2 regions of the Thalassotalea agarivorans genome follow, and region 1 is predicted to be linked to the other one. Evidence: predicted binding sites of a transcription regulator. Region 1 holds the regulator's gene; the other holds the start of a gene.
What was found. Region 1 encodes MetJ, which represses methionine synthesis genes. Its sites were predicted from a motif close to TAGACGTCTAGACGTCTA; they were not measured.
Positions count from the first base shown of each region.

Region 2: metA (homoserine O-acetyltransferase MetA) is a predicted target of MetJ. The motif match lies at 1,167-1,184, and genes of this name have one in related genera.

Region 1 covers NZ_AP027363.1:3,036,615-3,040,049, forward strand. Annotated here, with positions in the region: gene metL (bifunctional aspartate kinase/homoserine dehydrogenase II) at 1-296, opposite strand, end outside; gene metB (cystathionine gamma-synthase) at 315-1,472, opposite strand; gene metJ (met regulon transcriptional regulator MetJ) at 1,651-1,977, shown strand; gene QUD85_RS13890 (malic enzyme-like NAD(P)-binding protein) at 2,033-3,271, opposite strand.
Region 2 covers NZ_AP027363.1:974,414-977,848, forward strand. Annotated here, with positions in the region: gene QUD85_RS04590 (S-(hydroxymethyl)glutathione dehydrogenase/class III alcohol dehydrogenase) at 1-1,096, opposite strand, end outside; gene metA (homoserine O-acetyltransferase MetA) at 1,256-2,200, shown strand; gene metH (methionine synthase) at 2,201-3,435, shown strand, end outside.

The DNA of each region.
Region 1 (3,435 bases):
GATTCAATAGATAATAACTCTCTAATCAATTTTAGCTGCGACAGTTTTAACGATTCAATAGCACTACTTAGCGCTTCATCGTGCGCCTCAGCTAACTCAAACAAAGCAAACAGCGTATCTGTAGTATCACCATTGGCTGAGACAACAATTAAATCATCTTTCTTACAGTGCCTTCTAACTATAGTAAGTACTCGCTTTATGCAAGCGCTATCAGCCAAGCTACTACCACCAAATTTATGTACGTTGGTGCTAATAGCATTCGCTTGTTCAGTATGTACTGGGTTAACTCTGCTCATTTACTTTACCGTAACGTGTTAAGATTGGCTGGCTGCTAAGCCCTGCTCCAAATCTGCCAATATGTCGTCAATATCTTCTATTCCCACTGATAGTCGCACCAAATTTTGGCCGATTCCAGCGGCTTTTTGTGCGTCTAATTCCATTCCCGCATGGGTCATGGTAGATGGGTGACTAATTAAACTTTCAACGCCACCTAATGATTGCGCCAGGGTAAACAGCGAAAGGCCGTCGAACAGTTTCTTTACTGCATCAACACCGCCAACAAGTTCAAAACTCATCATGCTACCAAAATCCTTTTGTTGCTGTTTAGCAAGCTCATGATCCGGATGTGATGCTAACCCCGGATAATATACGTGTGCCACCGCTGGATGATCGGCAAGATACTGTGCGACGGCATTGGCATTTTGTTGATGTTGCTTAATACGCAGAGGTAATGTTTTTAAACCTCTCATGGCTAGATAGCTATCAAATGCGCTGCCCGTAACTCCGATACAGTTTGCCCACCATGCTAATGTCTCTCCAAGAGCTTTATCTTTGGTGATTACCGCACCACCAACCATGTCACTATGGCCATTTATAAATTTCGTTGTTGAATGAAAAACAATGTCTGCACCTAGTGCAAGTGGTTGTTGTAAAACTGGAGACAGAAATGTGTTGTCTACTGCAACCAAGGAACCAACAGCTTTGGCTTGTTCTACAATGCGTTTAATATCAACTAACCTCAGAAGCGGATTGCTCGGTGTTTCAACCAAGGTCAGTGTAGGTTTTAACGCCATCGCCTCGGCAAATGCCTGATCATTGGTTTGGTCAACAACTTTCAGTTTAAACTGTCCTTTCGCAGCCAAATGCGTGTACAAACGATAGCTGCCACCATAGCAGTCGTGTGGGATGACTAACAAATCATCTTTCGTTAATGTTTGTACAATGACGTGTGCTGCAGCCATACCCGTAGCGGTTACTATACCGACACTACCCCCTTCTAGTTGGGCGAGTGCGTCAGCAAATAATGCTCGTGTAGGGTTACCGGTTCTTGAATAATCAAAAGCACCTTTGTCATTAAATCCGTTCAATGCATACGTACTCGATAAATGCAGAGGTGCCACCACAGCTTTGTGATGCTCGTCACTGTTAATGCCGGCTCTAACGGCCTGCGTAGCAAACTTTTTGTCAGTCATGACGACTCCATATTTACGTTTAGGTGTTTAGACGTCTAAAACTCTAAACGTTTTAAATTTTATGTCAAGATCTTTTTAGACATCTAAACTTCTACACATATATAGTTGACTGTGTTTTTTGACACAGTACAATTTAACTATGGGCTAAAGCACAAGGTAAAGTTAAAGGGGAAGATGTATGGCAGAATGGAATGGGGAATATATTAACCCATATGCTGAACATGGTAAGAAAAGCGAACAAGTTAAAAAAATTACCGTTTCAATTCCATTGCGTGTGCTAAAAGTGTTGACCGATGAACGCACTCGTCGACAAGTAAACAACCTGCGTCATGCAACTAATAGTGAATTGCTATGTGAAGCATTCTTGCATGCGTTTACAGGACAACCTTTGCCAAATGACAATGATCTTGCAAAAGATAACCCTGAAAAGCTGCCTGAAGTTGTTAGAAAGGTTTTGGCAGAAAATGGCATAACAGATTTTAGCCAGTTCGAAGATCAAGACTAAGTTTAGTTAGATTAAAAAAGGCGCTATAAGCGCCTTTTTTATTGCTTAAAGCTAGCTACTGATACTTTGCCGGTAGCGGCAATTTTGCTACGCCTGATTCAACCGCAGCCGTCGCAACAGCTTTAGCCACTTTTTCGCACAATCTTTCATCCATTGGTTTTGGGATAATATACCCGGGACCAAATGCTAATGACGCTTCACCCGTTGCAGCAAGCACCTTTTCTGGTACTGCCAATTGTGCAAGACCTCTAATAGCCTCTACTGCGGCGATTTTCATCGCATCATTGATTTCAGTGGCCCTAACATCAAGTGCCCCTCTAAATATAAAAGGAAAACATAGAACATTGTTAACCTGATTCGGATAATCGGAACGACCCGTTGCCATAATAGCATCGGGGCGCGTTTTATGGACGAGTTCAGGAGAAATTTCAGGATCCGGGTTTGAACAGGCGAATACAATAGGCTTTGAAGCCATTAACGCTAATTGCTGGGCTGACAATAAATTAGGACCAGAAACACCAACAAAGACATCTGCATCTTTGATCGCATCGGTAAGCGTTTTGCTATCCGTGTCATTAGCAAACTGCTGCTTATAACGATTTAGCCCAGAGCGTCTAGTAGTAATAACCCCTTGTCTATCCAGCATGAAAATGTTGCTTCGATTTGCGCCGCATTTTATCAGTAAATCCATACAAGCGATGGCAGCAGCACCAGCCCCTAGACAAACAATTTTAGCTGTTGCGATAGATTTGTCTTGTATCTCCAAAGCGTTAAGCAGGCCCGCCGCAGTAACAATTGCCGTTCCATGTTGATCGTCATGAAAAACAGGCACGTCGCATTGTGCGATCAAGGCTCGCTCAATTTCAAAACATTCGGGCGCTTTGATATCTTCCAAATTAATACCGCCAAATGAATCGGCAATATTAGCGACAGTAGCAACAAACTCTTCTACCGTATTGTGTTTAACTTGAATATCAAAGGAATCAATATTTGCAAAGCGTTTGAATAATAATGCCTTACCTTCCATGACAGGTTTTGACGCCATTGGGCCTAAATTACCTAGCCCCAAAATCGCAGTACCATTTGAAATTACCGCCACGGTATTACCTTTTGCCGTATATTTGTATACGTCTTCTGGGTTTTGCGCTATTTCTCTCACTGGCTCAGCGACACCTGGGCTGTATGCTAGCGACAGATCTTGTGTTGTCTCTGCTGGAGAAGTAATTTCAATACTAATTTTACCTGGAGAAGGGAAGGCGTGATAATCCAGCGCCTGTTGGCGTATATCTAACATGTTGGGGAGATCCTACTTGTGCCGCGAGAAAATTATTTTTCATCAGAAAACCATCGAAGACACAAATAATACACAAATATTTAACCTAAGCTATTAAAAATAAAGAGGTTGGATGAGATCTTTTTTACATTTAATAGAAGGAAAAAGGCAGTTAAATCGTAATA
Region 2 (3,435 bases), 1.3 Mb from region 1:
CAACAGAACGTATCGACTTACCTTCATGCATAAGATCAAATGCTTCATTAATGTTTTCTAGTGGCATGGTGTGAGTAATGAGTTCATCTATTTTTATTTTACCTTCCATGTACCAGTCTACAATTTTAGGTACATCAGTACGACCTCTAGCGCCACCAAATGCGGTGCCTTTCCATGACCGACCGGTAACAAGCTGGAAAGGGCGGGTTGATATCTCTTGGCCAGCACCAGCAACACCGATGATCCAAGATTCACCCCAACCTTTATGGCAACACTCTAACGCCTGTCTCATGGTGTTTACGTTGCCAATACATTCAAAACTATAATCTGCGCCACCGTCTGTAAGTTCGATAATCTTTGCTACGACATCATCGACGTCTTTTGGATTAATAAAATCTGTCATGCCAAATTCTGTCGCTAATGTTTTTTTACTGTCATTGAGGTCAACGCCGATGATTTTGTTCGCGCCAACCAGTTTAGCCCCCTGAATAACATTAAGCCCAATGCCGCCAAGACCAAACACAACAACATTGGAGCCTGGTTCTACTTTTGCGTCAAAAGCGACAGCACCGACGCCAGTAGTAACACCACAGCCGATATAGCAGACCTTATCGAACGGCGCATCTTTGCGAATTTTAGCGACGGCTATTTCAGGCAGTACGGTATGGTTAGCAAACGTAGAACAGCCCATATAGTGCAAGATAGGCTCGCCATCGATGGAAAAACGAGACGTGCCATCTGGCATCACACCCTGTCCTTGGGTTTCACGTATAGACTGGCAAAGGTTAGTCTTTGGGTGCAAACAAAACTTACATTCGCGACACTCGGGCGTATATAAAGGAATGACATGATCGCCGACAGCAACTGACGAAACACCTTCTCCAACCTCAATGACCACGCCTGCGCCTTCATGACCAAGTATCGCTGGAAAGGCACCCTCTGGATCGTCTCCCGATAGGGTAAAAGCATCTGTATGGCAAACCCCTGTCGCTTTAAGTTCTATTAATACTTCACCTGCTTGTGGTGGAGCGAGCTCTACCTCCATTATTCTTAAGGGTTCTCCTGCCTTAAAGGCTACTGCGGCTTTTGTTTTCATATGCAACTCTCGTTTATTTCACTTGTATAAAAATGTAGTTGTCTTTTTGTGGTTTCGAAAGAAAATATTTTGGACGTCTATACGTTTAGATGTTGACATATCTAGAAATCTAAGCGACATTTATAGCTAAGCTAGCACAAAACTATTTAAAAGATTTTTATGCCAATAAAAATACCTGACCAATTACCCGCATTGTCGGTACTTGATAAAGAGAATATCTTCGTGATGTCGGAGCATCGCGCGGTGAATCAGGATATTCGTCCAATGGAAGTGGCAATCTTGAATTTGATGCCCAATAAAATAGAAACGGAAGTTCAAATTCTCAGGGTATTAGCCAATACACCACTGCAAATAAATGTCGACTTAGTGCGGATTCACGCGAATGAATCTAAAAATACGCCTAAGCAACATTTAGATAATTTTTATCGTTTGTTTGACGACATAAAAGACAAGCAATATGACGGTTTGATAGTCACTGGAGCACCATTAGCACTAATGGACTACTCGCAAGTAAGCTATTGGGACAAGATTTGCGAGGTGTTTGATTGGGCGGAGAAAAATGTCACCTCTACCATGTATAGTTGTTGGGCAGCGCATGCCGCGTTGTATCATCATTACGGTTTAAAGCGCCACTTACGAGACACTAAGCTGTCGGGGGTGTTTACGCATAACACGTTAGATCCAACTGAGCAGCTAACACGTGGTTTTGATGAAACATTCAGTGTTCCTCATTCTCGCTATGGTTACATTGATAGATCAGATTATGAATCTGTGCCTGACTTGCGCATACTCGCAGAATCAGAGCAAGCAGGGGTGTATCTTGTCGCCAGTAAAAATAAGCAGCAGGTCTATTTAACCGGTCATCCGGAGTACGATCCGTTGACGCTACATGATGAGTATCATCGCGATTTAGCCGCAGATTTATCACCGCATATTCCTGAAAATTACTATCCAGATTCAAATGTTAGTAATAAACCCGTTACCAATTGGCGAAGTCATGGTAGTTTGCTGTTTACTAATTGGTTAAATTATTACGTTTACCAGATAACACCATATAAGTTAGACGCGGAAAATATCCAAGCGATCCATCCAGGAAAAAAGTAAATGACATTAGCAGTAGTAGAATCCCCCCTTTTTAGCACGATTAAACGTGCCTTGTCAGAGCGCATACTTATTTTGGATGGCGCTATGGGGACAATGATCCAAGGATATAAGTTCGAAGAAGAAGATTATCGTGGCGAGCGTTTTAAGGATTGGCATTGTGACGTAAAAGGAAATAACGACCTTTTGGTGCTGACCCAACCTGATGTTATCAAAGATATTCACAAAGAATATTTAGCTGCCGGCGCCGATATTATTGAGACCAATACCTTTAACGCTACAACCATTGCTATGGCCGACTATGACATGGAGTCGATTAGTGCCGAAATCAATTTGCAAGCAGCCAAGCTAGCGAGAGAAGCGGTCGATGAATTTAATGCAAAAACGCCAGATAAACCTCGATTTGTTGCCGGTGTACTTGGTCCAACAAACCGTACTTGCTCCATTTCGCCGGATGTTAATGACCCGGCCTTTCGAAACGTTAGCTTTAATGAGCTTAAAGACGCCTATATAGAATCAACCAAAGCGTTAATTGAAGGCGGTAGCGATATTATCTTAATCGAAACCATTTTTGACACGTTAAATGCAAAGGCCGCAATCTTCGCGATTGAAACGGTATTTGAAGAGCAGGGTGTGCGCTTACCTGTGATGATATCGGGCACAATTACAGATGCCTCTGGGCGTACATTGTCCGGTCAAACAACAGAAGCTTTTTACAATTCATTACGCCACGCTAAACCAATTTCTTTTGGTTTAAATTGTGCATTAGGGCCGGTTGAACTAAGACAGTATGTAGAAGAGTTGAGTCGTATCAGTGACGTGGCAGTGACGGCTCACCCAAATGCTGGTTTACCTAACGCCTTTGGTGAATATGACTTTACCGTTGAGGATATGAACGCCCATATTGAAGAGTGGGCAAACAGTGGCTTTTTAAATGTGATAGGTGGCTGCTGTGGTACCACACCAGATCATATACGTGGCATGGCTGAAACGGTTGCTTCTAAAGCGCCGAGAAAAATAGAGCCGCGTCCTATCGCTTGCAGGCTCTCTGGTTTAGAACCATTAACAATCGATGAACAAACCTTGTTTGTGAATGTTGGTGAACGAACCAATGTTACTGGCTCTGCGGTATTTAAGCGACTGATCACGGAAGAAAACTACGATCAAGCAATATCTGTTGCACTTCAGCAAGTAGAAAATGGTGCTCAAATTATTGATATCAACATGGATGAGGGCAT